Regions from separate parts of the Halobacillus sp. H74 genome, predicted to be linked through region 2. Evidence: riboswitches for the same ligand, from Rfam matches in the RefSeq annotation. Region 2 holds a riboswitch; each other region holds the start of a gene.

Region 1 (10,568 bases), on a different contig from region 2:
CATCGGTCTCCCTTTTTCCAAAACATCGATTTCCTATTCGACCGCTTCTGAAGCCCCTTCGACTATTCGCAATGCCCTTGGATCATACACGACCTATTCAGGGGAGAAGGATGAAGATTACAGCAATGTAACGATGTTGGATTATGGAGATGTGCCCATCCATCCGACGGATACAGAGGAAACACTGAAACGGCTCCAGGTCAGTGTGATGGAAATGCTTGAAACAGAAGCCTGCGAAAAATCGATCATCCTGGGTGGTGATCATGGCATCAGTTTCCCCTCCATTTCCGCGTTTCAACAAAAGTATGGAAGTATAGGTGTCATTCAGTGGGATGCCCATCATGATTTGAGGAATTTGGAAGATGGGGGCAGAACGAATGGGACCCCTTTCCGCAGCTTGCTGGAAGCCGGTGTGATAGAAGGAGAGAATTTAGTCCAGGTGGGCATCAGGGATTTCTCAAATGCCAAAGCCTATGCCGAATATGCCAAAGAGCATGGGGTGCACGTCCACACGATGCAGGATGTAGAGGAGAAAGGGATTCGATCGATAGTTTCTGAAGAGATAGCGAGATTGAAAGAATCAGTAGATATGATTTATCTTTCTGTTGATATGGACGCCGTCGACCAATCCTTCGCCCCCGGCTGTCCAGCGATCGGGCCAGGAGGGTTAACCGCTGGAGAATTGTTGGCGAGCGTTGCGCTTGCGGCAAAAGAACCCCTTGTCAAAGCGATGGATATCGTTGAAGTGGATCCTGGCAAAGACGTCAGGGATATGACCAGCCGCCTCGCCGCCCACGTCATGCTCCGGTTTATGTATACGTGATATGGAAATTAAACCCACCTCAAGTCATCCAGATATTGGATGACTTGAGGTGGGTGTTTTTGGAAATAGATAGGCAGGGGAGAGGGAATATGGTAAAGTGTTTTTAAGTAATGTTCGTTTAGCTTGTAAGAATAGGAGATTGATTAAATAAGCGATGAAAGAAATGATTATATTATTAGCTGATGTAGTTAACGTTTGGCATGATGTCATCCAGAAGTTCTCCCGGATGATGGGGTGGGACTTTTCTGATAAGGACCTGCATTTTTGGGTGATTGGGATCCTGGGATTCGGCGGTCTTATTTTCGTGGATATTTTATTTCATGCCTTAGCGAGATTGAGCATTACAGCCATATCGTTCCTGTTCACATTTGCCATGGTGCTCGTTTTTGTATTTGCGGTGGAAATCCAGCAAAAAATCACCGGCAGCGGCAACATGGAATTCGGAGATGCCCTCGTGAGTATACTCGGGTTTTTCTTATTTTGCGGTATATACTTTGTTTTCCGGCTTATCGGTAAAGGAATTAAATTATATAGACAGAAAAATGAAGATGAAACCGCCGCTTAAGTGGCGGTTTCGTTATGTGAAAAACGATTTGATCAAACGTCCGTTTAAATAAGGGGGCATGCATAGCGCATGTTTCTAGACTGATAAAAAGCCCTTTTCTTTTTATTAGGCTTTGTTAAGGTTGTTGATTTTTCATATGAAGTTATTCAATTATATGGCAGGATTCTTGAAGACACGATTTCGAGACATTTTGGGAGAGGATCGGGGCGGCGGGGAATGCTTCGCTTTCCGCGGGAGCGCGTTGAGCCTCCTCGGACGCTGTCCTGTGGGGTCTCAACATGCCCTCTCTTCCCGCAGGAGTCTTCGCATTCCCCGCCGCCCCTTGCTATATGTTTTTCTCGAAATTCGTTCAGAAAAATACTGACATATGTGAGTGAGAATCAAACATCTTACGCTTAATTACAGGGTTTCCTCCATGAATGCTCCCCTTGAGATGTAGTTTCGAGAGTCTTCCTAATCGTATGGTTGGCTGGGAAACACGAACTGCCACAGGAAAAGACGAACAATAGAGTGGAATGGATCAAATGGAGCGTAGGCAACATACGTAGACTCCTGCGGGAACAGCACGAGCGGAAGACCCCGGAAGAAAGCGGTCTTTGCTTTCTGAGGAGGCTGAGGCCGTGCCCGCGGAAAGCGAAGTATGTTGACGGAGCGGCGTATGCGTTTATTGCTACATTAAGAAAACCCGAACGAATTCGTTCGGGTTTTCCAGCGGAAAAATTCTTTTGTCCCAGCCTCTGAAAACAGTTATTCAGATCCGAAATCAACAATCATATCGTGAGTTTTTTGTACTTCTTCCTCGGACATGAAAATCAAGTACATGCCGTTCACCATTCTTCCATCACCTTCCATTTGGTAGGTGGAAGAGTTTTTGCGGGCACTGCTGTAATTCGTGGCAAGTCTTCTCATGTCTCCGAATTGCATGTTCGTACTCACGTTGTCTCCGAGTACGTCCATGACATCACCGACTTTGTTGACAACATCGAGCCGTGCACCTTTATCGATGATTCCCTGAATGACCTGACGTTGGCGTTCATTACGTCCGATGTCTCCTTGTGGGTCATTCTTTCTCATGCGAACGAAGGCCAGCGCTTCACGGCCATCCAGTTTAATTTCACCTTTTTCAAAATCAAAACTGCCGGAGCTGAATGCGCGATCGTTTTGAACCGTCACACCATCGACAGCGTCAACGACTTGGGAAAGTCCTTCCATATTGACGCGGATATAATAATCCAGGTTAATATCCAAGAAGTTTTCCACTGTATCGACCGCCATATCACTTCCACCATAGGCATAAGCGTGGTTAATGCGGGTAGTGCGTCCGTCCCCGGCGATTTCTACACGTGTATCTCGTGGAATGCTGACCATTTGCATTTGGTCATTGTTAGGATCCAGGGTCATGACGATCATCGTGTCTGAGCGACCGACATCGTTTTCCCGCTCGTCCACCCCGAGCAATAGAATATTGATCGGTTCTTTTTGGTCGACTTTTTCTTTCGTTTCATCTGTATCGATAGAGGAGACATCCTCATGCAGGTCCTGATTGACTGTTGTACGCACATCATTAATGATCGTAAATAAATAAATGCCTCCGATTAATAACACTAAACCTATGACGACAAGGAGGACTTTCCAACCTCTTCTTTTGCGCCGCTTTTTCTTCTTTACTTCTCTTCGACCCATTCCCCCACCTCTTTTATAAAAAGTTCCTTCTTTATTATACGTTTTTTGTAGATTTATGTAAAAACAGTTGACTGACATTTCCTCGTTTTTATAAAAAGAGTTACAATATATGAAAACCATTCATAAAGGAGTGTTACACATGGGGATTCAAATCGGTGTGGATCTTGGCGGGACGAATGTACGTGTAGCAACGGTTGATGGACAAGGAACCATCGAGCAGATGCTGCAGGAAAAAACGGAAGTGGAAAAAGGATACGAATATACAATTGAAAAAATCATCCGCATGATCGAAAAGATTTCGGAGGGAAAAGAAATCGATCGCATTGGAATTGGAGCACCAGGTCCCTTGGATCCTCGTAAAGGGGTCATTTTGAGTCCACCTAATCTGCCTGGCTGGGAGGAGGTCCCTATTGTCAAAGAATTGGAAGGTCATTTTTCCGTACGGGTGCAGCTCGAAAACGACGCAAATGTTGCTGCATTGGCTGAAGCGAAATTCGGAGCTGGGAAAGGTAAGGAGAGTGTCTTTTACATAACAGTGAGCACCGGGGTCGGCGGAGGCTTTGTTTTCAATGGAACAGTATTCAGCGGGGCGCATGGTTATGCTGGGGAAATCGGCAATATGATCATTAATCCGAACGGTTATCAGTACAGCAACCTGAATAAAGGGTCTTTAGAAAGTTATGCAAGCGGGACGGCGATCGGGAAAAGAGCACAGGAATTATACGGCATTGAAGGAGGATCAGAGCGGGTATTCGAACTCGTCAGTGCAGGGGATGAGCAGGCTTTGCGCATTGTCAATGAAGCGATTGATTATTTGGCGATGGGGATTGCCAACCTTGCCCACGTCCTTAACCCGGAAGTGTTTGTGATCGGCGGTGGAGTCATGAATGCCGGAGAGCTGATATGGGTGCCGTTACAAGAACGAGTGAGTGATTACTTGTTTCCAGGACTAGCGCCGCATCTGCAAATGAAACCAGCTGAACTGAAAGGCGATGCAGGAGTCATCGGTGCAGCGCTCTTGGGTTGATGCAATGAACTCAACAACCACCTCAGGTCATCCAGAATTTGGATGACCCGAGGTGGTTTTTTTTTTCCACTAAATGAGCTCAAAGCCTGGTGATATTTATGCAGACCTTCACGTATAGTGGTATAAGCTATACTTATGGAGGAATGTAATTGTGAGAAAGTGGATTGGGCTTTTGGTGGTCGTGGGTTTGCTGACAGGATGCACGGATAGTTCTACACAACGAACCATTCAACAGTTTACAACCTCCATGGAAAATGAGCTTCACTTTGTTTATTTTTATGATGATGCCCCACCAGAAGAAAAGGTGCAGTCACAACTGAAAGGGATGAAGGTTTTCTTAGCAAGAAAGAATATTCAGGCTAAGATTACTTATCAGGAAATCTATGGAGAGCGAAATTTTGAAGAACGATTAGGAGTGGAAGATAAGCAAATTCTTGTCTTCGACTATAAAGGGATCCGCTTTAACGCGAAGAATATCCATGTCTTAGAAGGAATGATACTGCAAATACCATAATGCTTGGATTTAGGAATAACTGCCACCTCAAGTCATCCAGATTCTGGATGACTTGAGGTGGCAGTTATTTACTTTTCTTGAGCGACTATATGCGGGAGTAGATTGACAGTTCAGTAACATTTGAGAGATAGTTAGAGCGCAGGACATACAACTGCATAGGCTTTATGGTGGCTTCTTAAGGAAGCTGAAAAGGGAAGTCTGGTGAAAATCCGACACGGTCCCGCCACTGTAATGAGGAGGTCCTAATTAGAATCCACTGCTTTAGATAGCGGGAAGGAATAGGGCTGATGAATCTGAGTCAGGAGACCTGCCATAAAGAAGAACATGAAGTCCTACGGGAGATAGGAGGGTGTTACGTGTATAAAACCAGGAAGATGAACTGGTTTCATGAGTCATGCTCATAAGTGTGCACACCTTCATTATAAGAAGGTGTTTTTTTGTGCAACTAGATGTTAGAGGTACGAACCTAAAGGAGGAAAACTCATGAAATCACCCTTACCGGTCAGTTATTCAAAGATGGAACAGACAAGGCTCGTCCTACCACCTGATACGAACCATTTAGACACGATATTCGGGGGAAAAGTGCTTGCTTATATTGATGAAATTGCAGCTCTGACAGCTATGAAACATTCAAGCTGTGTTGTGGTTACAGCTTCGATAGATTCAGTGGATTTTATGTCTTCGGCCAAAGTAGGGGATGCCCTTACCCTTGAGGCAAGTGTTACGTGGACGGGAAGAACTTCAATGGAAGTATTTGTCCAAGTATCTGCTGATGATTTATTAGCTGGACAAAAGGTGATGACGACGGAATCATTTTTAACCATGGTAGCTGTCGACCAGAATGGGAAACCGACAGAAGTTCCACGGTTGATCCCTGAAACAGAAGAGGAAATGCGTTTGTATGAAACAGCTACAGCGCGAAAAGAACATAGAAAAAGCCGCTCTACCTTACGTTGATGAATGGTATTTATCCCCACCTCAGGTCATCCATATTCTGGATGACCTGAGGTGGGGGATTTGAGGTGGGGTTATTTTACAATAAAAAGATTGCTATGGTGGTTGAGATGATTAATCCTGCCATGACAGGGATGAAATTCTTCCTCACAAGGTCCATCACCGATACGCCGCAGAAACCAGCAATGGCAATCAAGGAAGACCAGGCGATGAGAGTCCCGCCACCTGTCCAAATCGTCCCCATTTGCCCGATTGCAGCAAGAGTTGATGCGTCAATGCTTCCATTCGATAGTGAAGCAGAAAGAGCTCCTGTCAAAGGGAGACCGGAAAACCCAGAACCATCAAGTCCTGTGATGATGCCGATCAAAAGTATACTGAAAGCGGTCAGGAAAGCATTTTGCGGCAAGAAATCCTGACTGGATTGGACCAGGTCAAATAATAGAGATGGCGTTTCTTCAGTGGGAAGGACCAAAATGTCTTTAGCAAATTCTGCGCTGCCCAGAAAGAAAAATCCGGCTATAGGGATGACTGGCCCCATCGCTTTGAATGCGAAAACGAACCCTTCTGTAATATGGTCACTTACATAATCAAGGGCTCGGTGTTTTCCGAAAGCGATCGTCGATAGGAGCAGGAGAATGACAGCCACTCCTCCTATGAAGGCGGCGCCGTTCCCCCCTTCAAAACCACCCATACGTCCCGAAGTCAGCTTAGTTGAAATCATGAAAACCATGACAGCTAACATCGCTAACGGAACGAGGATGGAAAAGGTTTTGCTCCACATATGAATATTACGGCTGGAGGGAACCTGGTTTTTTTCTGTAACTCCCTGCATCGTGTTTATTTCTTTTTCATTCATAGGATCATTCTTCGATCGGAAATTTTTCCGGTTGAAAAAATAAGCCATCGTGATAGCGACGCCCCCGGTGATGAGAGACAAAATCAAAGCTTGATCCATGACAGCAGTTGTTTCGATACCGGCAGCTTTTGCGGACAGCCCTGGGGCGACCTGGATGATATAGTCGGAGGATAGTGCCATTCCCTGGCCGGCGAGTGCGACAGCTATTGCAGCGACCATCGCGGGCAAACCGGAACGAATAGCTGCAGGAACTAAAAGCGCACAAATGAGAGGGACGGCAGGTGTCGGCCAGAAGAAAAGCGAGATGACGTAGGTGACGATAACAAGTACAAAAAAAGATACGTGACTGTTGATCATGATTTTCTGAACAGGCTGAATCATCCTGGTATCTGCACCCAGGTCTTTGAGGGAACGGAGCAGGGCGACCATGAATGTAATAATCAGAAAGATATTGAACAATTCTCTTGCAGCGACCAAATTGGCATTGAATACGCCGACAAAACCACTGATGATATCTCCATTGAACATCCAGGCGACGACAAACGTTCCGAGCAAGGTAGGCAGAACGACACCTTTCCGGAAAACCATCGTCAAAATAATGATGAAAGTGAATAAACCATATATCCAATGAGACATAGTAAGCTCCATGGGAAGGCCCCCTTGATGTTTTCTTCATATAATGAAATAGCGATTGTATAACCTGATAGGCGGTGTGAACACTATAGGCTATTCAATTAGAGGGGGAGGAGTGAAAAGTGGCCGCTGGTAACTTACCAAAAACAGGCACCTCAAGTCATCCAGATTTTGGATGACTTGAGGTGCCTGTTTTTTCCATATTTCAACCAACTTTTTCCCGTTTCCACATCATCTGACGAACATAAAAAAAAGCCACGTTCGGCACGTGGCTGAAACTGTATTTATTTTGTCTGATTGTCCGGAGGTTCGCACCCGTCATCGGTACAGGTGGCTCCCTCATTACCTGACAAATCTTCAAACGCTGGTTGTTTCTCTTCTTCAGCGAAAGCTTTCTCCATTCCTTGCACAAACATTTCTGTCGGCTGTGCTCCTGAGATTGCATATTTTCTGTTGATCACAAAGAAAGGTACGCCCTGGACACCGATTTGCTGGGCTTCTGCTTCTTCTGCACGAACATCCTCTGTGTAATCCGTTCCATTCAATACACTGATGACTTCCTGGCGATCCAGTCCAGCCTCTGCTGCTAAATCAGCGATGGTCTCCGTATCTCCAAGGTCTTTGGAGTCCGTCAAAACCGCCTTGAAGAATCGTTCAGTGACTTCTTTTCCAAGGCCCTGTTCATTGGCGAACTGGGCAACGCGGTGGGCATTAAAAGTATTGGTAGGAATCATGCTGTCAAAGTGAAAATCAAGCCCGGACATTTTGGCTTGTTCCGTCATGTTCCTCGTCATTTCTCTAGCTTCATCGAGGGACCGGCCGTATTTAGCCGCCAATTTTTCATGCATGTTTCGGCCTGTGTTGCGCTCTGCCTGAGGGTCTAATTCAAAACTCTTATAGACAACCTCCACATTTTTCCCTGGGAATTGTCCAAGTGCTTCTTCTAATCTTCTTTTTCCGATATAACAAAAAGGACAGACGAAATCTGACCATACTTCTATTCTCATTAATGATTCACCTCTCTATTAGAGTACAAGTACAATTTTACGTTGTCTTTCTAAGGAATGCCATCATTCTGTTCGGCCATCTCGCTGGATAATCCTCCTTTTATCCAAGAGTCCATCAATTTTGCGGTTGGCCTCCTGCATTTACCGTTCATAGCCTTTTTTCATACAAAGATGTACCAGCTTCACCCGGTATGTTTCTGACACCCGGAACACTCCTCGTTTCGATTATAGAAATAAGGAGGGATGTTGGTGATCAATATTTTAAAGGAACGCAGTTTGAGAAAAATGGGAAAGGTACAGGAAGATGTCAGGGGGAAGGCTCTCAAGTTAATTGAAAAGGCGTTTGCAGAAGGGATTTACGTCCAAATCTCATCAGGATACCGTTCGTTCACAGAACAAGCACGTTTATATGGTCAAGGTCGGCCGGATTATCACTGGAATGGAAAGAGATTCGGCACCAGGGGAAATATCGTCACCTATGCTGAACCGGGCCAAAGCAATCATCATGACGGCCGAGCGATTGATTTTTTCCTCGTCTCCTCAGATGGGGGCAAAGCGCTCTGGACCGTTAATGATCAGTGGCGGAGAGTAGCGGAAATCGCCAAGTCCATGGGGTTTACATGGGGCGGGGATTGGAAAGATTTCAAAGACTATGCCCATCTCGAACTCCATGCACCGAAGAACGGTGACAACAAAGTAAAACGAATCCAAACCATGCTCGCTCAGCTCGGTTATTCTTTAGGTCCCCACAAGGTGGATGGACGTTATGGACCAGATACGATAACGGCGGTGAAGAAGTTTCAGAGAAAGGAGCGCCTCAAGGAAGATGGGGTGGTGGGGCCGATCACCATCGCTATGTTACAAAAACGTACGTACCCCGGTAATCCCATCCGAATCGGCATGAAAGGCGTTCTGATTAAACAAGTGCAAAAGGTGGTTGGTGTACAGGTTGATGGCCTGTTTGGGAAAAGGACAGAAGCAGCCGTCCGCGATTATCAGGAGCGCCACAGCCTGTCGGTAGATGGCATCGTCGGGCCGGTGACCTGGAGGGCTATGTTCGGCATATGAAGGAGAAGACCGCATCCGATTCGTAGTGGATGCGGTCTTCGCGTGTGAATTCCTCCTGACCAGAAATATTTGAATGGTAAAAAAACGCTCCCTAAGCCTTAACCAGCCAGCTTCAATTCACTAGTAATTTTTATAAGGTTGACAAATTGTGATAATTTTATAATAATATCAGTTGTAATATTCAGTTAATTCTAACTATTCTTAAAAAATTTTAAAGAATGATGTTAACGCTTTCAAAAAAGGAGGTCGAATCATGCTTATACCTATCATTCTTGCCGTCATTACCGTACTTTCTGTCGTATTGGCCTTGAAAAAGAAGCGTCCGATTTTTTTCGCTCTGCCGATCATAGCGCTTTTTGCGGTCACGCTTACGAAAATCATTATGGTCCCCATGCCATTTTGGGAAACCGTCCAGTTCATCTTTGATTTGAGAGGATAACTTGAAAGGAGGTGAAACATTTTGAGAAAAATGGATCCTGAAAAGGCGCAGGCATACTTTCGTTTACGTACAACTCTGATTTTTATTTATTTGGGGATAGGTGTCCTCGTCTCCTATATGGTCGTTCTTTTTGCCGAAAGTCTTTCATCCTTTAGTGTGATGGGCATTCCATTGCCATATTACATGGGCAGTCAGGGGGCGGTTATAACATTCATTGTACTATTGTTTTTCAATGCAGCGATCAGTGATGTCATCGACAGGAGGTTCGGTTTAATTCCTAAAGATAAGAATACGGATACAGATAATAAAGCAGTAAATCAATAAGATAGGGGGAGAAGAATGGACGCACAGTTTATGGTCTCCCTTGCTTTGATTGTCGCTACTTTTGGATTGTACATAGGTATCGCCATTTACAATAAAGCAAGGGCTACATCAGATTTTTACGTTGCAAGTCGCGGGGTACCTCCTGTGTTCAATGGAATGGCGATCGGCGCGGATTGGATGAGTGCAGCTTCATTCATAGGAATGGCCGGGACGATCATGGTTCTGGGATACGATGGATTAGCCTATATTATGGGCTGGACAGGCGGTTATCTGCTGCTGACTTTCCTTTTGGCTCCTCAATTAAGAAAATACGGCCGGTACACAGTGCCGGAATTCATTGGTGACCGATACCGGAGCAATACAGCCAGGCTGATTGCAGCGGTTGCGACAATCATCATCAGCTTCACTTATTCGATCGGACAATTATCTGGTTCAGGTGTCGTCATCGGTCGTTTACTGGAAGTGAATACGGTGATCGGAACCTTGATCGGTGTAGTATTGATTGCTTTCTATTCAGCACTTGGCGGAATGAAGGGAATCACATGGACACAAGTGGCTCAATATTTAGTTCTCATCATCGCTTATTTGATTCCTGTTATCTTCATGTCTCTGCAGCTTACACAAAACCCGATGCCATGGCTCTCCTATGGGGATGTCATTTCTGAAATGCGGGTA
Region 2 (10,568 bases):
CTCCCCCCGGATGCTGCTTAACTTTGTAGCAGACAAGCGTACACAACACGCCCTTGGAGTATTTAATGGGAATTTTGTATATGTTCTTTTAGTATTTCTTTTCATAGGAAATACAGAGCGTGAAACCTATGTTGCCGTTCCCATTGCAACAATATTCTTAGCATTCACATCTGCAGTCACATTCATCTACTTTATCAATCATGCAACCACTTGGATGCAGGTCCATAACATCACCGACACGATGAAAAAATCGTCCGAAAAAATCATTAACCAAACCTTACGCAGGGATTTGGAACAATACCGCACCAAAGAACCCGGTGATCTATTGGAAGAAGAAAGAAAGAAAGCGATAAGTATAAAGGCGAAACGTTCCGGCTATATCCAATTAGTGGACTATCGGAGTATGATTGCTGAGGCTCGAAAGGATAACATCCTTATTCAATTCCATTCTCAAATTGGAGATTATATCCTTAAAGAAAACCAGTTGCTCAGCTATTGGGGGCCAGGCTCTGAAAACATCGATGAGGAAAAGTATTGGAAGATGATCAATATCGGTCATAAAGAAACGGAATTGCAGGATATCCAAATGGGTATGCATAAGCTCGCAGAAATAGCGATCAAGTCATTGGGAAATGATGACCCAAAGTCCGCAATCAACACGCTTCACCAAATGGCAGAATTGATGCTCACTGTTGAGGATTACATTACTTTCACACCTTATTTGATGGATAAAGAGGAACAGGTGAGAGTTATACTACTGAATGAGTCCTTCGCTTCCTACGTATATCGTGGCTTTGGCTATATTCGACACTATGCACGTGATAATCATTTGATCATCACTGAAATGGTTGATGCTCTTGCGTTGGTTGCTGAATCTATCGACGAATCCAAACATCAGATGCTTTGGGAATTTGCATGCCATACCCTGGATCACATTGAAACTAAAGTCATCTATGAACTCGACAAAACCTTCCTGCTTGAAGCCGTTGAACGTCTGGCGGACATCACAGGTCACCAGCTCGACTACTATGCTATTCATCGACGCTTCTATCCTTTAAGTTGATGGGTATGTAATCAAACAGAAACCGTAAACGTCCAGCCAATCAGGCTGGGCGTTTTCTAACTTACGGGCTGTATCCTGTTATGAATGAAATGCTCCCCCTCTACATAATTGACCATGTGCTCCTCTCTCTGGAATCAGGTGGTGCTAATATGGAAAGCCTAGGAAAATCAAGATCATTGACAAATGTTCCATCATTTCATAAATTAAATATATGCACATATGCTCATACATTATGAGGAGGTGTAAAAATGAGCCATCATCACCACCATCATGTCGATTCAACTACCGGAAAAATTAAAACCGCTTTTTTCTTGAACTTCGCTTTCACGATCATTGAATTGATTGGCGGTATTCTAACAAACAGCATGGCTATCTTATCAGATGCTTTGCATGATTTAGGGGACTCGTTATCACTTGGTTTAGCTTGGTTCTTACAAAAATTTTCTAATAAAGATCATTCTCCGCAATTTTCTTTCGGGTACAGGCGCTTTTCATTGCTTGCTGCTTTAATCAACAGTGTCGTTTTGATTGTCGGATCTGTTTTCATTTTGACAGAAGCTGTACCCAGGTTATTGAATCCGGAACAACCGAACGCCGCAGGGATGATTCTCTTATCCCTATTGGGTATCGTCGTCAATGGTGCCGCGGTTTTCAAGCTTAGAGGCGGGGATTCAATGAACCAAAAAGTGATGACATGGCATATGTTGGAGGATGTCCTTGGATGGTTGGCTGTCCTTATAGTCAGTGTAATCATGTTTTTTACAGACCTGCCAATTCTTGACCCTATAGCTTCTATAGGAATTACGCTTTTCATCCTTTACAATGTTATCAAAAACCTTATCCAGACGATGCGGCTCTTTTTAGAAGGTGTCCCGAACCATATCGACTTGGATGACCTTATTACAGAAATAAACAAGATCCAGCACGTCAACTCCACTCACCATACCCATTTATGGTCTATGGACGGAGAAAACCATGCGTTTTCCACTCATATTGTTGTACCCGCTGCCACCACTAAGCAGGAGGTTTGCAACGTGAAAGAACAAGCGAAAGAAATCCTTGGCCCGATTAAATTGGAGCATGTCACTATCGAAATCGAATACGAAGATGAATCATGTTCCCTTTCCTAGCACGAAAGTGGAACCGGCCCCCGAAAAGCATAAGCACACCTTTGAAGTGACGGGAGTTTTCGCCACAGCAAAAGGCTTGCTTATGACCTCGAGGAGTTCTCAAGACCAAAGAAGGGGTTAGCAATCTGCTAACCCCTTCTTCTTATAAATCTAAGGTTTCTGGTGTATCTCCATCAGCATTCATCAAACGGATATTTTCCGGCATGACCTCAAGAACGATGTAGTCCGGGTCTCCTTTTCCAGTAAACCAGCGTTCCATTCGCTCAGACCAAAGCCAATCTTTGATTTTTTGATCATCTCGAATTTTGGCTTGTCCTTCGACTTCCAAATAGCTGTCTCCGTACCCATCCCCTTCATAACCGATAAGGATATGGACATGAGGATTCGCTTCAATTTCTTCCGCTTTATGTGTTTCTTTATTGGTTGGCGTGTAGAAAGTAAATTCATCATCATTGAAAAACGTCATGAAGCGAGAATGTGGCTTCTGATCTTTGACAGTCGCAAGCGTTCCTACAGTGTGTTGATCCATGATGTTGTAAATTTTCTTTTTCAATTGTTCTTGATTCAAAGGGAAGCTCCTTTCTGTAATCCTTGTTATTCAGTACAGTTTCAGTTTTCCCTGAAAGAACAGAGATAAACCAACAGATGGGTCGAAAACATGCTCTAAGGCATCAAGGGTATGCTATAGTGTATAGTCATCACTTTGTCATTCTTTTTTCCCATAACCTGTTTTTCCGGCTATGTTATTCTTTTACACTAGAACAAGGATTTATAATTCTCAGGAGGAACACCAATGATTACAGCAAATAAATCGATAATGAAATGGCTCTCTCTTCTGGTAGGTTCCATTCTAATCGGGTTGATTTTCTTTATGATCAATTCCAAATCGAGCAGCTCAGAACCTATTGATCAAGAGGATATGACCCCGACCCTCTTTATCCATGGATACAAAGGAGGTCCTAGAAGCTTCCAAACGATGATTGACCGGATGCAAAGCCTGGAATGGGGGAAAAAGCAGATGGTTATTTATGTAGCATCAGACGGCGACCTAACCATTCAAGGTGGCATCCAACAATCCAGAACCCCATTCATTCAAGTGTTGTTTGAGAACAACCGGGCCAGCATTAATAGCCAAACGCATTGGCTTGAAGGTATCATGCAGCGGTTGAAATATGACTACGAAATCCAGCAAGTAAATATCATCGGACATTCAATGGGTGGATTAATATCTGCCAATTACCTCTTGAACGCTCAAGAATTCACAGCTCCTAAAGTCGAAAAACTGGCCGTTATCGCAAGCCCGTTCAAAGGCATTAGAAAAGAAGGATATTTTAAATCAAACTATGGAGAGGCAACCACAGACTTACAGCCAGAATCAGAAGCATTAATACAGATGGTTGAAAAAAAGAACCAATTTCCTCCCCATGTTGATGTACTGGCCATAGCAGGAATCATCAACAAAGAAGCCCCAGAACAACTCCATTGGGATGGACTCGTCCACGCATCAAGTGTAAAAGGATTACAGGATATTGTCCCATTCGGCCAATATCAAGAAGAAATGGTTTATAACAAGCAAGCATCACATTCAGGGCTCCATGAGCTAGCTGAAGTAGACCTTCTGCTCGGTAAATTTCTTTGGGAACAGCAAAACTAAATAAAAGGAACCGGGACCTACTCAAAGGGCCCGGTTCCTTTTATTTTCTATGCAGCACTTCATAGAACTCTACGAACGCTTGAAAGATGGAAATAGACTGAAAGACCATCAAACCCAATGCAGTCAGCGAGAAAAATCCGATAAACACGAACCGAATGGACAAGAATGTTTGGACCCATGCCATCACATTCACCCTCCTCATGTTTGAATTTATGAGAAGGTCTTTAAAATCATACAGCCTTTTTCACTCCGTCATTCTTTTTTCTCGAATATGAATAACCACATAAATGTCAGAGCCTGTTTCATTTCTTCATCAAGTGTATGTATATGGGTTTCTTCTACCCCCCGCTTATAGACTCCTTGACCGTCAATACACTTCCACCCTGTTTCCTCTGCCATTTTTCTTAATTCCCAGGGCATCATCGTATTACAGATCACCTTTTCCCCATAAAGCCTACGGTAACTGTTGATCCTCGGCATAGCTGTCGGCCCCAGCAAACCGATACATAGACGGCCGCCGGGCTTTAAGATCCTCTTTATTTCTTCCAGTCCTTTGTAGGGGGTTTCAATCCATTCCAGTGAATTGATGGCCATGGCTCCATCGAATTGCTCTGATTGGAATGGTAAATCCGTCAAATCCCCCTGAGCAAACGATAAACCTTCTTTCTGGATACGTGAGTTCGCCCGTTCAATCATATCCTTTGATAGGTCTACCCCCGTAACTTCAAACCCTTCCTGAAAGAGAAGATAGGATCCGAAGCCATCCCCACACCCTAAATCAGCGATAGACCCTTTCCCTACATGTTGTTTTAAAAAAGGAACGATTGTACTTCGGCTTCCTTCTTCCCACATCACCCGACTTTTCGAGCTCCACATTTCTGAACGATCATCCCATTGTTTTTCCGCTTCTTCATGCCAATTAAATTCGCTTCCCATCCTCTAATCCCCCTTCATATTATCTTTCATCACAGCTTTCATTATAAAGAAACATTGCTTTTTTTCATAAGAATTAAGTATGCATCAATATAATTCAAAGAGAAAAGAGTTGCATGATTTCTGCTTCTCCGTTATGATTAAAACACAATATAAGCTAACAATTTTAAAAAATACAACTATATATAGTATTTACGAATGAAAGATGCCACAAGGCTTAATAGGGAATCCGGTTAAAGTCCGGAGCTGCCCCCGCAACTGTAAACACTCGCGAAATGGAGGTTCCACTGTGCCAACGCACGGGAAGGACCAGAGTAAGATCGAGTGTCAGCCAGGAGACCTGTCTTTGTTCGTCGGTAGTTTCAACTTCTTCGGGGATTGAGAAGATGAAACGATGGAACGAGGACATCCTGATCGCTTTCCTCTCTTCGTTCCATGGTTTCATCCGCTCATTTCCGTGAGCGGATTTTTTTATGATATTTATCAAAGTTGATATTCCTGAAACACGATTCTCCATTTTTATAACCGTAATTAATGGAATTATCGACAAGAATAAGAGTAGACACAGTTATGATAAAAGGAGTGACAAAATGAGTGTACTTACGAAAGAGACCCATTGGAAGGAAAAAATAACCAAGTGGAAGAATGATTATCCGAAACTTGAGCTCCAGCGACTCATTGATAAATTACCCGACCTGGGATTTGCGCAATTGAACGAAGCAGAACAGTCAAAAACTTTAATCCTGGAATGCCTGGCCGAAGTGGATGAAACAGAACCTGGCTGGACCTTCGTCGCTAGTCGCATTCTGCTTGAACAAATGTATGAAGAGGCAGTCATGAACAGAAACACAAACGAACCCTATCAAGATTTTTTTGGTTTGATTGAACGTTTGATCAATGAAGAAATTTACTCCACGAATCTTCTTACATACTACACAAAAGCGGAAATTGATGAACTTTCCTTTGCGATCGATCCGGAATGCGACCGTCAATTCACCTATATCGGTTTGAAGACACTGAGTGACAGATACATCGCCCGTAGTAAGAAGGGGGAATTTTATGAACTTCCCCAAGAGAGGTTTATGATCATAGCCATGGTCCTCATGTCTCAAGAAGAAACACACAAACGAATCGACTTAGTGAAAGAAGCTTATTGGGCCCTGAGTCATTTGTATATGACTGTAGCCACCCCCACTCTTGCAAACGCCGGAAAAAGGTACGGACAGCTAAGCTCCTGCTTTATTGATACCGTTGATGACAGCTTACAATCGATTTATGACAGCAACACAGATATCGCTAATTTAAGTAAACATGGAGGCGGAATCGGTGTTTACTTAGGTAAAATCAGAAGTCGTGGCAGCGACATACGCGGTTTCAAGGGTGTTTCTTCAGGAGTGATTCCTTGGATGAAGCAATTGAATAACACGGCTGTAAGCGTAGATCAACTCGGTCAACGTCAGGGGGCCATTGCTGTTTATTTAGATGTCTGGCATAAAGATATTTTCCCATTTTTAGATAGTCGGTTGAACAATGGGGACGAGCGGCAGCGTACCCATGATTTATTTACTGGAGTTTCTATCCCAGATTTGTTCATGGAGACTGTAGAAAAACGTGAAGATTGGTATTTGTTCGATCCTCATGAAGTTAGAGAAGTGATGGGTTTTTCATTGGAAGACCATTTTGATGAAGAACGCGGCAAAGGATCTTTCCGGGAGAAGTATTTTCAGTGTGTCAACCACCCTGCCCTTTCAAAAACAACCGTGCCAGCCATCGAGATCATGAAGAGAATTATGGTCGGCCAGCTCGAAACAGGTACACCATATATGTTTTACAGAGATGAAGTAAACCGTATGAATCCTAACCACCACGCGGGGATGATCTACTGCAGCAATCTTTGTACAGAAATCGCTCAAAACCAAAGCCCGACTACGCAAAACGAACAATACGTGGAAGATGGAAAGATCATCACCGTCCAAACACCAGGTGAATTCGTCGTCTGTAATTTATCCAGTATCAACTTAGGAAAAGCGGTACCAGAAGGTGTATTAAAGCGACTGATACCGATACAAGTCCGCATGCTTGATAATGTTATCGAACAAAACACGATCCCTGTGCTTCAAGCCCAATTGACAAACCAAAACTACCGCGGCGTGGGACTTGGTACATTCGGGTGGGCCCACTTGCTTGCGAAAAAGAAAATCGCCTGGGAATCAGAAGAGGCGCTGGACTATACGAAAGAAGTGTATGAGGCTATCGCTTATTATGCGATTGAAGCAAGCAGTGAATTGGCTGTTGAAAAAGGCAGTTACCCCCTTTTCGAAGGATCCGACTGGCAAAATGGGGATTTTTTCGTTAAACGAACGTTTGACCAATACGGTTCATGGAACTGGAAAGCCTTAAAAGACAAGGTTGCTCGGGACGGTATGAGAAATGGCTACCTTCTTGCGGTGGCTCCAAACTCAAGTACATCTTTAATTGCAGGCAGCACAGCCAGCATTGATCCAATCTTTAAGAAGTTTTATTCCGAAGAGAAAAAAGACTACAAGATTCCCGTCACCGCCCCTGACCTGAATCATGAAACGTATGGCTACTATAAATCAGCATATGAGATCGACCAGCATACGAGCATCCATCAAAACAGCATACGCCAAAAATTCATTGATCAATCAATCTCTTTCAATATCTATGTAACGAACACGATCCAGGCAAAAGAATTATTAGCTATCCATTTGGATGCTTGGAAAAAAGGCTTAAAAACGACTTATTATACCAGGTCCACGTCAAGTCAAGGCGAGTATGACGACTGCGAAAGTTGCTCATCATAACAAGGAGGTAATCTTAATGGAGACGATACAAAAACGGAAATTAGTCGACCACGAAGCTCCGAACGCATCTACAGGAATAATTAACGGAAAAAGCTCGAACGTGCTGAATTGGGATCATACTCGTTTTGCTTGGGCCTATCCGATGTATAAAAACATGCTTTCCAACTTTTGGATTCCGAATGAAATCAATATGAGCAATGACTTGAAACAATGGCCGGAGCTCTCTGAAAAAGAACAAGCGTCATTTAAAAAAATAATCGGACTGCTCGCTTTTCTCGATTCCATTCAAACAGATTACTCAGGTAAAATTGCTGATTATTTAACAGACTCAAGCCTTTCTGCTTTGATGCAAGTACTCGCTTTTCAGGAAGTCGTCCATAATCAATCTTATTCCTATGTTCTCTCCTCTCTGGTGGACCAGGGTGAACAAGAGAGAATTTTCGAGTACTGGAAGCATGATGAAGTTCTGTTGGAGAGAAACCAATTTATTACAGATGGCTACCAGGAATTCGATGAAAATCCATCGATTGATACATTCCTGCGCTCGATTGTCTATGATGTTGTACTAGAAGGATTGTTCTTTTACGCTGGCTTCGCTTTTTTCTACAATTTGGCCAGGAACAATAAGATGGTCTCAACAAGCACAATGATCAACTATATCAATAGAGATGAACAAATACACGTGAATTTATTTTCAAGGATTTTCAAAGAAACATTGAATGAAAACCCAGAGTTAGACCGTGAAATGTATCTGACATTCGTAACAGAGACATTCACAAAAGCAGCGGAACTTGAAATCAAATGGGCACATCACATCATTGGTGAGCAGTTCCCCGGAATCCCGATCACGGACCTAGAAGATTACATCCGGTTCATGGCTAATACGAGAAGCCGTCAGTTAGGTGCAGAAAAACCTTTTCCCTCTTATAAAAAGAACCCATTAAAATGGATACGAGCCTACCAGGAAGTGGATGAAGGGAAATCCGACTTCTTTGAGCAAAAATCCAGACAATATACAAAAGTATCTGACAGTAATGGATTTGACGACTTATAACACAGATGAACTACTAATGACTACCACCTCAAGCCATCCAGAAAATGGATGGCTTGAGGTGGTTTTTTTATCCAAACCAACTTGATGTCAACTTTCCTTACATTAACTTAGAAAAACCTGTTGATTTTTCAGAATATTTACTTTATGATTATATTTATTCATTACTTAATATGTTAGAAAAGCTAACATAAACTTAAGGAGGACATTTTCCATGAAGAAAGTGGAGGCGATCATTCGGCCCGAAGCGTTCCAAACATTACGACAGAACCTGGATGAAATAGGCGTCAAAGGGCTGACTGTATCAGAAGTCGCAGGATGTGGACAGCAAAAAGGCCAGGAGGGGATTTTCAGAGGCAGCCGTTTCGAGGTCAAATTATATCCGAAAGTAAAAGTGGAAATGGTGGTCGAAAACCATGAACTCGGATCGATCATCGATGTCATCATGGACACCTGCGCTACCAACGAAGTGGGTGACGGAAAAGTATTTGTATCCACCGTTGATGAAGTGTTTCGTATCCGCACAGGGGAAACCGGTAAAGAAGCATTAATTTAATTATCATCCCGGAAGGAAGGATTCAATTATGAAGAAGATTATTCCATTGTTTTTATTTTCGATTCTCGCTTTCCCTATGATTGCTAGTGCCGAAACAGCCGTGACTGCCGAATCTGTTTTGCAGTCTTTGGATATGGCCTGGATTATGATTGCAGCATTCTTAGTATTCTTCATGCACGCAGGCTTCGCCATGGTAGAATCGGGTTTTACCCGCTCCAAAAACGCACTTAATATTTTGATGAAAAACTTCATGACCATGTCCATTGCCTCCGTACTTTATTTCGTTGTCGGATATGGCATTATGTTCGGAACATCTGGTGGAGGAATAATAGGGATTGATGGCTTTCTGCTAAGTGGCCATGAAGATCAAATCGGCTTCTTTGTTTTCCAAGCCGTTTTCGCAGCCACCTGTGCCACCATCATTTCAGGTGCAGTTGCTGAACGTATCAAACTCGGTTCTTACCTTCTGCTTACCGTAGTTATGACAGGTTTCATCTACCCCGTAGTCGGTCACTGGGTCTGGGGTGGAGGTTGGTTATCCGAGCTTGGTTTTGTCGACTTTGCAGGTTCAACCGTCGTTCACTTAACAGGAGCTCTCGGTGCTATCGTTGCTGTCATGTTCTTAGGACCGCGCCTTGGTAAATATAGCGGAAAAACAGTGAACGTCATCCCGGGACATAATATACCACTTGGTGCATTAGGTGTATTCATTCTTTGGTTCGGCTGGTTCGGTTTCAATGGAGGAAGTACATTAGCTGCTGACCCATCTCTCGTCCCTTCCGTAATCGCAACTACACTACTTTCAGCGTCAGCTGGAATCATCGGTTCTGGCTTTTACTCTTATGCCAAATTCAAAAGGATTGACGCTTCTCTGACATTAAACGGTGCACTAGCTGGGCTGGTAGGTATTACAGCCGGAACTGCAAACGTTTCGTTGATCGGAGCGATCATCATCGGTTTAATCGCTGGTGTCATCCTTGTCGAAGCAGTACAATTCCTTGATCGTGTCGCTCGTATCGATGACCCTGTAGGTGCCATCGCCGTTCACGGTGTTTGCGGAATCTGGGGAACCTTAGCTGTCGGATTCTTTTCAGTCGAAGGTGGACTCTTCTATGGGGACGGCCTTAGCCTGCTAGGAATCCAAGCGGTAGGGATTTTAGCAGTCATCGCGTGGACAATGTTAACAACAGGAATCGTGGTTTTCATCATTAAAAGTACAGTCGGCATCCGCGTGTCCAGACAAGAAGAAGTTTCCGGACTCGATTTTTCTGAGCACGGATCTACCGCTTACGAATCCAGCAGAGGAATCTTCAATGAAAACTACAACCCTCGAGTGGATGCAGATTTCGGTGTTGG
Region 3 (10,568 bases), on a different contig from region 2:
AAAGGATAAACTGCTCTTCCTCCAGTTCTTCCAATCGAATCTGCTTTCTATCGGCGAACCTGTGAGTATAAGGAACGACTACACGCAATTCTTCTTTCATAAAAGAAAAGTGATCGAATTCATCCCCCTCTGTGGGCAAAACAGCTATCCCAACATCCAGGTTATCTGCGATGATATCTTCTTCAATTTTCCTAGTTCCATTCTCCATCAATTGAAATGTGATACCCCCATATAGTTGATGGAAGTCGCCTAAAATCCGGATAAAATGATCAGCATCCATGATGGGAGGAAGTCCGATCCGGATATGCCCCTTCTGCAGGCCGACCAGATTATCAATCTCTGTCTGCAGGTTAATGAAGGCCCGATCGATGGTTTGGGCTTGTTCTAAAATGGCACGACCGGCGTCTGTCAAAATAAGCTTTTTCCTAGATCTGTCAAACAATTCTACTCCAAGCTCACCTTCTAAATTTTTGATCATTTTGCTGATCGTAGGCTGGGTTACAAATAAATGATCCGCTGCTCGAGTAAAGCTGTTGAACCTTGTCACTTCTATAAAATACTTCAGGTGTCTGATATCCATACATTCACCAATTTCTGTTCAGAATTTTTCCATCCATGGCCTTTTTCAAATCGTCAGTGGGAAACCTCACATGTCCGCTCTTCATCATGGTTCAGAACAATCTATTTATAACTTCCCTTCAATGTTCCACCGCTATTCTCTTCTAGTAAAGTATTTTATCATGATTTCCTCCTGGATGGAGATCTTCCATGACTGACTATAAAAAGAATAAGTCATTTTTCATTCCAATTATTAAGCGGGCACACAAGACAGTGGGTGAGTGATTCTTTCTTTTTTTCCAACTTATGAAAATAACAGCACGTACGCCGTGTTTTCTGCTCACTGAGACAACCAGGAGCAGTAAGGAATTTACTCATTGGATGCTCGGTATTGTTGAAATAGCGTCCATCTAATTGAAGTAATTCTTCAGCAAGGCGGTTGACTCTTAGTTCATACTCTGGAAATCGTTCCACTGCTTTTCTAAAGTATGAGTTGATCCTAACTGCTACATTTTCCCATAAAATGAAAAGAGGGAGGTTTGTTACTTTGTGAAATGCCCTCATTATTGGCACAATATGACGAGCAAAGAGTGCCTCCCAAGCTTCCAAGCGTGAATCAGTATATTCGATCTGTAAAGTGTCTACCTCAATATCCAATTCATTACTGATAGCGGAGGAGGAAAGAGGAATGATTTTGGCTTTCTCTTCCCATAGCATCGAGTCCAATACTTGAGCAGGAATAACTTGAGCATACTTCTTCATCATCATTGATGCAGTGATTTTCAAGTTAGGAGCAGATATCCGTTGTTGTTGATGGCTTAAAAATTCAATACATAGATGTTCTTCCTTTAATGCTTGGACAGGGATCATTCACTCATCGCCCTTCGGTTCCGGTATAGTAGATAAATGAAAAATGGTGCACCGATTCCAGCTGTAAATACGCCAGCAGGAATATCAGATGGCAAAAAGGCGGTACGAGCTATGATATCAGCGCCCATCACAATTAACGAGCCTATCAGAGCCGACCCGACTACTAAATTAGCAAACGAGTTATGCAGGATCAGCCGGGCGATATGGGGAGCGATCAATCCAACAAAAGCGATGCCGCCTGCAAAAGAAACAGCTGCGCCGGCTAATGCAACACTTAAAGCAAGTAGTAGAAAGCGGAAAAACTGTACCCTGACGCCCATACCTATTGCTACATCATCACCCAACTGCTTAACATCCACAATCCCCGTAAAGAAGATCGAAAGGAAGATCAAAATAAGGATGATAGGAAGAAGAATCGTCACTTCCTGCCAATTTGCCCCGTATAAGCTACCGGTTAACCATAGATATACTTTAGAAGCAATGGCAGATTCGCTCGATACCATGAACATTGTCACGATAGCATTGGTGAGTGCAGATATCCCAATTCCTATAAGAATCAATCTTATTGGTGTCACACCATTTTTCCAAGATAAAAGATAGATGATGAGTGTTGTAACTGCCGCACCAATGATAGACGCAAGAGGAAGCCAAGTGACACTCCATTCACCCAGGAAAAATACGATAAAAATAACCGCTCCTACGGAAGCCCCGCCTGTAACGCCTACAATGTCCGGAGAACCTAAAGGATTACGAATAATTCCTTGTAAGATCAATCCAGACACTCCAAGACCGCCCCCTACGAGAAAGCCCATGACTACTCGGGGCATCCGGAGTTCATTAAGAATGAAAGCGTGATCACTCACACCGAGGATTTCCTTGATTACCTCATCGACTGGAATATAACTGCTCCCAGACGAAAGGCTGATGATAAAAACAGCACAGGTCACAAGTATTAAGGAAATTAAAATAAACAACGATCGTTTATGGAATTGCATCGAAAATTTTTCATCTTTATTTCTTATCGTGTAGAACTCACCCATTTTTCTTCACCCCTTTTCTAGCGATATAAATGAAAAATGGAGTTCCGAAAAGTGCTGTCATTACCCCGATCGGCATTTCTTGAGGTGCAATGACAAGTCGTGCTGCTATATCAGCAAACAATAACAGGATAGCTCCGAATAACCCGCTTATCGGTAGAATCCATTGGTAATTCGGTCCAGTGATTCCTTTGACGATGTGAGGAACGACCAGACCGATGAAACCTACTGAACCTGCGACAGCCACGGATCCTCCTGCCAAAAACACTATAGTGATTCCGATTGCCAGTTTCACTATACCGGTGTTTTGCCCAAGATTCTTAGCAACATCATCACCGGACATAAGGATGTTCAAAGGCTTTCCAATCAATAACGAGAGGATAATTGCTCCTGAGATAAATGGAAGAACAGGTAAAAGGAGATCTAATTCTCGACCTGCTACAGATCCTGCCAGCCAAAATAACACGCTTTGCATACGTTGTTCATCCAAAACAAGCATTCCTTGAGTAAATGAAACGAAAAGTGCACTGATTGCAGCACCTGCCAGGACAATGCGTATAGGGGACAATCCATCCTCCCCCATTGAACCTAGCAGATATACGATTGTCCCTGCCACTCCCGCTCCAATGAAACCAATCCACATGTAACCGCTTAAAGATTCTACAGAAAAGAATGTCGCAGAAGCTACAATGAAGAAGAGGGCGCCTGCATTGACTCCGAATATGTCAGGTGCTGCTAATGGGTTTCGCGTCAATGCTTGCATTAGAGCCCCCGCAATAGACAAACTTGCACCAATGGTAATAGCGATTACTGTTCGAGTTAAGCGCGAAGTACGAATAATGACCTGATTCGTACTGGAAGGATCATAATGAAAGAAGGCGTCCCAAACCTCAGAGAGAGAGATAGAGGTCTTCCCTACAGCTATGCTGAAAAAAGAAGCACATATAAATAGAAGCAAAAGAACCAGTAAGGTTGTCCATCTTATATGTCGATTGTTCATAAATTTGCTCATTATGTTTCTCCCCAAAGAAACAAAGATAGGAGGGCCCCTCCTATCTTTGTGATTTATTTCTCTAATTCAAACCGGTCATACAAGTCATCAAGCATTAAGTTAGCTGCTCGAATACCACCGGCCATGTTCCACGTAACTTCATCCACCGTGTGTACCTCATCATTTTTCACGGCGTCTAAGTTCTGCCATAGTGGATGATTCGTCCATTCCTCAAAATTATTTTTAATAGCAGGATCGTCACTCATGAAAATATAAAAGACATCAGCATTCATCTCAGTGATGCTTTCTTTATCCGTTAATTTCATACCCCACTCATCCGATTGTTGGTTTTCTGGTCTGGTGAACCCTGCCTCTCTAAGAATGGATCCAGCAAAACTATCAAAATAGATACGCGCATGGTCACTGCGGAAATTAAGTACGGAAACGTTAAGCGGCCACTCATCCCCTAGTTTCTCAGAAGCTTTTGTATTAAAGTCTTCGATACGCTTATCCCAATCGTTCAGGATTTCATCTGCTTTATCTTCTTTATTCAATGTTTCGCCCATTAAATTTACCGTTTCTTTAAATTCATAGACTTGATCAATAGCAACAGTAGGAGCTATTTTTTTTAGTTTCTCATAAATTTCTTCATGACGCAGTTTTGATGCAAAAATGACATCAGGTTCAAGCGCTGCAATTTCTTCCAGATTTGGTTGAGTTTCTTCCCCTACCAACGTAGTTCCTTCAAGGTCATCACGAAGGTACTTATAAATTGGCTTCTCTACCCATGATTCAACGATTCCTACAGGGTCCACATCAAATGCAGTCGCTGTATCCGTTGCTCCTTGATAAAGAGTCACCACTTTTTCTGGAGTTCCCTCAATCGTTGTCGTTCCCATTGCATGTTCAATTTCTCTTGTATCCGACTCTTCACTGGAAGAATCATTTCCTCCCTCTGCCGAATCACTTTCTGAAGAAGCTCCTTCAGATCCGCAAGCTGAAAGAAGTGTTGCCATAAATAAAACAAATATTAGAAGTGCCCATTTTTTATGTAATCGGGTACTCAGCATATGTATCCCTCCTGTTTGATATTGAGAATCATTTTCATCTGTCACTATATTATTGCAAACGATTCTCAATGTCAATACTATACAAGGGACTTTTCTATCAATTCTCTAAGGGAAATTTCCCAATTTCAAAAGAGCTTCTCAACGGTTCAATGAGCAATTGAAAAGCTGATTGAAAATATAGTAACCTCTTATTTCGCTTGGTAAAGACTTTCTTTAGCATAAAAAAACAACTCCTTGTTGAAGTTGTTATACTTGATATCACCCAAAAACGCGATTATTGGAACTTATTTTCAAATCAAATATATCGTCATCCTACCCTTCAGAAAAAATTGTTTATTTTCTAAATCTTTGTTATATTTAAAAAGTCAAAACTGAATATGTTTTTGATTCAGGTGCAGGTAAGCATTCAGCTTATTTGCTTAAAAGGGAAATCGGTGATAATCCGATGCTGTCCCGCAACTGTATTTGGGAGCGAACTGGTATACCACTGTTCTAGTTAAAAACGAGAATGGGAAGGGACCAGGGAGTGATGATCATAAGCCAGGAGACCTGCCTGTCTCAGCGAACATCCATACCTACGAGGATAGGAGGTGTTAAGTGCGAGTTAGAGAGTATGGACAGGTGTGTAGATTAATGATTCCCTCCTCTCTCTGGATAGCTGCAATCTCAACTTAACAACTTCTCTGGAAGTTGTTTTTTTATTGTCTTGATTTTCATTTGACTAGAGGTGCTTTATTTGACGGATTCAACTGAGTTTACCGTAAATTTGTTCAAATCTTATATCATGAACCACCTGTTTTCTTCTGTCCCCTGCCCACTGGAAGCTATCTACAAAAAAATAAAAGAAGAAATCATCAAGCAAGAAGGTCGAATTCAGGAGCTTGAGAACCTTGAGGAAGCCTTCTTCATTGTCCATGAAGAAATCACCGGAAAACGACCGGTGCCTTCAAGAGCATGAACACTTTTTTGAAAGCGTTTACTAAAATACTAGGAGGATCTATATGCATGAGCAAACGACTTACAATCCCGGATTAAATGGTGTGATTGCAACAGAGACAAAGTTGTCTTATTTGGATGTTGATGCTGAAGAAATCATCCTTCGTGGATATGAACTGATTGAACTTACCAAAAGCAAGCATTATCTCGATTTAATCCAGCTCTTATTACGAGGTGAGCTTCCTGATGATGAAGAACGCTCCTCAATTGAAGAGGGTTTGAAAAAAGAATATGACCTCCCTGAGGATTTCTTTTCCCTTTTCAGTAAATTACCTAAAGAAACACATCCAATGGATGCCTTACGTACAGGAATATCAGCACTCGCAGGTTACGAGAAAAACTTAGATGAACGCCATGAAGTCGAGATAGACCAAACGTCACGAAGACTTCTAGCAAAAATCCCTAACATCGTTGCTAATAGCTACCACATTCTTCAAGAGGAAGCGGTTATAGAACCAAAACAGAAGCTGCCCTATAGTGCGAATTTCTTGTACATGATTACAGGTAATGAACCGACCCCTTCAGAAGCAGCCTGTTTTGATCAATCTTTGATGGTATATAGTGAACATGAAATGCCGAATTCAACCTTTGCGGCACGCGTAATAGCTTCGACAAATGCTGACATATACGGCGCACTGACCGGAGCAGTAGCTTCTTTGAAAGGAAACCTCCACGGGGGAGCAAATGAGGCGGTCATGCACATGCTGATAGAAGGTGAAACGATAGACGGGTTCCGGCGCCTCCTCTATGAAAAACTTAAAAACAAAGAAAAAATCATGGGCTTCGGACACAGGGTTTACATGAAGAAGATGGACCCCAGAGCCTCCTTGATGAAAGAGGCACTACGTGAACTGTCTAAAGATAGAAATCGAGAAGACCTTTTTGAAATGTGCGAAGCAGGAGAAGACCTGATGAAACAAGAAAAAGGTCTATATCCGAACTTGGATTATTATGCCGCACCAGTCTACTATTTGTTAGGTATCCCAATTGAATTGTACACACCTATTTTCTTTGCTGCACGAACACTGGGGTTGTGCTCACATGTGTCAGAGCAATATGCAAACAACAAACTGTTCAGACCAAGAGTTCTCTATACCGGCCCCCGCGGTCTGCACCCTTAGAAGTAAACTGCCGGGTTTGCCCCGGCTATCAATTAAGTAATCATTACATATTTAATAAAGGTGGAGATGGAGATGACAGAAGTGAAAATAAACGAGAGACAGAAGACCGATCATGTTTTAGATCAAATCGCAGAATATGCCGTTGATGGAAAAATCAGCAACCATGAAGCTTTAGAGACGGCACAATACGTATTGATGGATACGTTAGGCTGTGGTTTTTTAGCCCTTCGATATCCTGAGTGTACCAAGCATTTAGGGCCTATCATTCCTGGCACCATTGTTCCGAATGGTTCCCGAGTACCTGGTACGTCTTACGAATTGGACCCCATCCATGCGGCATTCAATATTGGATGTATGATTCGCTGGCTCGATTACAATGATACATGGCTGGCTGCAGAGTGGGGACATCCTTCTGACAACTTGGGAGGAATTTTAGCGATTTCCGATTACATCAGCCGAAAAAGGATAGCAGAAGGAAAACAACCGCTGAAAATGGATACAGTGCTCGAATACACCGTCAAAGCTCATGAAATTCAAGGAGTATTAGCCCTGGAAAACAGCCTGAATCGTGAGGGGCTCGACCATGTTCTATATGTGAAGGTCGCAACCACAGCAGTAGTGACCGCTATGTTAGGCGGCAATAAAGAAGATGTCATCAATGCTGTCTCCCAAGCCTGGATAGATAATTCGAGCCTTCGAACCTATCGTCATGCACCGAACACTGGCTCACGTAAATCGTGGGCTGCAGGTGATGCAACGAGCCGTGGCGTAAGGCTGGCTTTGATGACAATGAACGGAGAAATGGGATATAAGACAGCCTTATCTGCGTCTGGATGGGGATTTCAGGATGTTCTTTTCGATGGGAAAGAATTGAATTTGTCCCGTCCATTTGGGTCATACGTGATGGAAAACATTTTATTTAAAATATCTTTCCCTGCTGAATTTCATGCCCAAACAGCAGCAGAAGCGGCGATTGAACTTCATGACCAAGTAAAAGGAAGAATCCATGAGATCAAGAAGGTCACCATTACCACCCACGAATCAGCCATCCGAATTATCGATAAAAAAGGACCGCTTACCAACCAGGCAGATCGTGATCATTGTTTACAATACATCACAGCTATCGGTCTCCTGTATGGATCTTTGAATGCAGATCATTATGAAGATGAGGTAGCCCGCAATCCTGAAATCGACCGCTTACGAGAGGTAATGGAAACCATTGAGAATGAACAATACAGTAAAGATTACCTTAATTCAGATAAACGTTCTATTGCCAATGCTGTCCAGGTCTTCTTCAACGACGGCACCTGCACGGAGAAGATAGCAATCGAGTTTCCAATCGGCCACCGTCGTCGGCGTGATGAAGGACTGCCCCTTCTTTTGAATAAATTCCAAAATAATTTGAAGACACGCTTCCCCTTCCGTCAAGTAAACAAGATTCTTAACTTGTGCGAAGATTATGATGAACTGACAGACACCTCTGTCAATCAATTCATGGAAATGTTCAGGATTTAACTTAGCTATTTAAGGAGGGCCATCTATGTCATGGATTGTTGAACCTAAATCAACCCAATCAGAAAGAGCAGACGTTTTCAAAGACCTGATCCAACGCCCGGAAATATTGAAAATCCCGGGCGCTCACGATGGAATGTCAGCTAAAATTGCAAGAGACGTCGGATTTCAAGCCATTTATTTATCCGGAGCTGCCTACACGGCAAGTCGCGCTCTCCCCGATCTTGGGCTCATATACTCGAACGAAATAGCCGAAAAAGCACAAGAACTTATCCGTGCTTCAGACCTTCCTCTGCTCGTTGATATTGATACTGGCTATGGCGGAGTGGTGAACGTAGCACGGGCTGCAAGAGAAATGGTCGAAGCCGGTGTTGCCGCTGTGCAGATTGAGGATCAGCTATTGCCGAAAAAATGCGGACACTTGAACGGCAAGAAACTGATAGACCCAGAGGAAATGATGCAGAAAATACGTACAATAAAAGAAGTCGCCCCTACCCTCGTCATAGTTGCACGTACAGACGCAAAATCGGTTGAAGGGATGGAAAAAGCCCGCGAGCGCGCTAATCTGTATGTCGAAGCCGGCGCCGACGCCATTTTTCCAGAAGCATTAACAAGTGAGGAAGATTTTCGTCACGCCTCTGCCTTTATTAAAGCGCCTTTGCTCGCAAACATGACCGAGTTCGGAAAGACACCTTATTTCACGGGAGAAGAGTTCCGCTCATTCGGGATGGACATGGTGATTTACCCTGTCACCTCCCTTCGTGTAGCAGCCAAAGCTTATGAACGGGTTTTCACAGAAATATTTGAGAATGATACGCAAAAAGAAAGACTCGAAGAGATGCAATCGCGTGAAGAACTCTATGAAACCATCAAATATTATGATTATGAAGAGTTAGATGAAAAAGTAGCCAAAACTGTTCTTCCGGAGATCGGGAAAGAAAATGAGTGATTAAGGAAAGTATTCCACATTAGAATAATGTACTACAAAAAGAGAAGGGAGCCCCCCTTTCTCTTTTTTTAAATCCACTCATACGGAAATACTTACAATGAAAATCAGCACACGAAGCTTGCTAGGAAGGGCTTCGCTTTATTTCGGGAAGTCGCCGCTTTTGGATGACTCACCATGAATGAATGTCACCACCCTGATGTGCCTTGCTCCCAATTAACTTTTTTATGTTAGTCACACTATTCACTTACCATGAACATTACCCATACCCCTCATTTAATTTCCAATAATTAAGAAATGGAATGAAGTTGTCATGAATATGATTTAGAAATAATCTCACTTTATAAAATCAGGAGGTAAGCCATGAAAACGAATGGAGCTTATATTGAAGTGGAACCAGGGGTTGAATTATTTGTTCAAGATATCGGAACTGGAGATCCGATTGTATTGATCTCAGGTTTTACGTTTACGACAGAAGTTTTTTCCGAGCAAGTCCGCCATTTTTCAAAAACTCACCGTACGATTGTGATGGATCCCAGAAGCCATGGCCGATCTACCATAACGGTCCAAGGAAATGACTATGTCACACACGGGACGGATTTACAAAAGGTTCTGAAGGCATTAAAAATCAAAAATGCTACGCTTATCGGCTGGTCATTCGGATGCTTAACCGTATGGGATTACATTCGCCAATTTGGAACAGATGATATCAGGTCCCTTGTATTAATTGATATGCCTCCAAAATCTTTATCCCTTCAACAGGACCGGGATTGGGTAGAAGGACCACTTGATGACATGGCTGCAGCCTATACGAACTACCTTCGTCATCCACAGGGACAACGGGAATTCATTTCGGCTTATGCGACTGGAGTCATGGTCCAGCGTGAACTGAAAGAAGAGGAATTGGCATGGATTGTGGAGCAATCACTGAAAACACCGTACTATATTGCCGCCAACTTGTTTTCATCAGGGCTTTTCTCAGATTATCGTGAAGAGGCAGCAAAAGGCAGCGAATCCATACCGACTATGTTCATTGTTGCGGAACATTGGGCAGCAACAGCTGCCGCCTACCTAAGCAAGCTGACTCCAAACGCCACAGTGAAGACCCTGGGCGGCCACCTCATGTTTTGGGAGCATAGTGATAAGTTTAATGAGATCGTTGAGGGGTTTTTGCAAGGAAATAAGTGAAATCGCTTTTTCTTTATCCTTCATATGTCCGCCATAAATTCAAGCAACACACCAAAAGACTACCCTTTAAGGAAAGTGGTAGTCTTTTTCTACGGAAAGGTATTTTAGATTAGTCGGACGAGATTTTAATCAATTTGACTAAGATTGGCACCTGCATTTTATATCTTTGCCATTCGCTTTTCTTTCAGCTTTTTATTGTATTCATCCATCCGTTCATTATGGGAAGAGACCATAGCGCTTGCCGTTGCATCCGGATCAATGAACTGCTTAGCCTGGTTA

Evidence for each region. Region 2 has a riboswitch for cobalamin ahead of ACTWPX_RS18455 (ribonucleoside-diphosphate reductase subunit alpha). Riboswitches for the same ligand answer to the same signal wherever they lie in the genome.
Region 1: another riboswitch for cobalamin. It lies ahead of ACTWPX_RS00135 (acyl-CoA thioesterase); the one in region 2 lies ahead of ACTWPX_RS18455 (ribonucleoside-diphosphate reductase subunit alpha).
Region 3: another riboswitch for cobalamin. It lies ahead of ACTWPX_RS07400 (hypothetical protein); the one in region 2 lies ahead of ACTWPX_RS18455 (ribonucleoside-diphosphate reductase subunit alpha).

Annotation. Positions count from the first base shown of each region.
Region 1 is NZ_JBQQCI010000001.1:17,153-27,720, reverse strand. Features, by position in the region: gene hutG (formimidoylglutamase) at 1-823, shown strand, start outside; gene ACTWPX_RS00155 (hypothetical protein) at 987-1,388, shown strand; gene ACTWPX_RS00150 (LCP family glycopolymer transferase) at 2,136-3,071, opposite strand; gene ACTWPX_RS00145 (ROK family protein) at 3,211-4,098, shown strand; gene ACTWPX_RS00140 (hypothetical protein) at 4,250-4,612, shown strand; cobalamin riboswitch at 4,761-4,941, shown strand; gene ACTWPX_RS00135 (acyl-CoA thioesterase) at 5,096-5,569, shown strand; gene ACTWPX_RS00130 (hypothetical protein) at 5,646-7,070, opposite strand; gene ACTWPX_RS00125 (DsbA family oxidoreductase) at 7,340-8,062, opposite strand; gene ACTWPX_RS00120 (peptidoglycan-binding protein) at 8,312-9,130, shown strand; gene ACTWPX_RS00115 (hypothetical protein) at 9,384-9,569, shown strand; gene ACTWPX_RS00110 (DUF4212 domain-containing protein) at 9,600-9,893, shown strand; gene ACTWPX_RS00105 (sodium:solute symporter family protein) at 9,909-10,568, shown strand, end outside.
Region 2 is NZ_JBQQCI010000010.1:30,519-41,086, reverse strand. Features, by position in the region: gene ACTWPX_RS18485 (DUF2254 domain-containing protein) at 1-1,063, shown strand, start outside; gene ACTWPX_RS18480 (cation diffusion facilitator family transporter) at 1,312-2,193, shown strand; gene ACTWPX_RS18475 (pyridoxamine 5'-phosphate oxidase family protein) at 2,336-2,761, opposite strand; gene ACTWPX_RS18470 (alpha/beta fold hydrolase) at 2,987-3,847, shown strand; gene ACTWPX_RS18465 (hypothetical protein) at 3,888-4,034, opposite strand; gene ACTWPX_RS18460 (class I SAM-dependent methyltransferase) at 4,100-4,783, opposite strand; cobalamin riboswitch at 4,966-5,142, shown strand; gene ACTWPX_RS18455 (ribonucleoside-diphosphate reductase subunit alpha) at 5,371-7,605, shown strand; gene ACTWPX_RS18450 (ribonucleotide-diphosphate reductase subunit beta) at 7,622-8,659, shown strand; gene ACTWPX_RS18445 (P-II family nitrogen regulator) at 8,871-9,212, shown strand; gene ACTWPX_RS18440 (ammonium transporter) at 9,241-10,568, shown strand, end outside.
Region 3 is NZ_JBQQCI010000003.1:188,662-199,229, reverse strand. Features, by position in the region: gene cidR (cidABC operon transcriptional activator CidR) at 1-580, opposite strand, end outside; gene ACTWPX_RS07420 (hypothetical protein) at 793-1,428, opposite strand; gene ACTWPX_RS07415 (FecCD family ABC transporter permease) at 1,425-2,468, opposite strand; gene ACTWPX_RS07410 (FecCD family ABC transporter permease) at 2,461-3,477, opposite strand; gene ACTWPX_RS07405 (ABC transporter substrate-binding protein) at 3,531-4,526, opposite strand; cobalamin riboswitch at 4,900-5,097, shown strand; gene ACTWPX_RS07400 (hypothetical protein) at 5,263-5,484, shown strand; gene mmgD (citrate synthase) at 5,528-6,643, shown strand; gene ACTWPX_RS07390 (bifunctional 2-methylcitrate dehydratase/aconitate hydratase) at 6,716-8,158, shown strand; gene prpB (methylisocitrate lyase) at 8,184-9,104, shown strand; gene ACTWPX_RS07380 (alpha/beta fold hydrolase) at 9,465-10,289, shown strand; gene ACTWPX_RS07375 (NAD(P)/FAD-dependent oxidoreductase) at 10,448-10,568, opposite strand, start outside.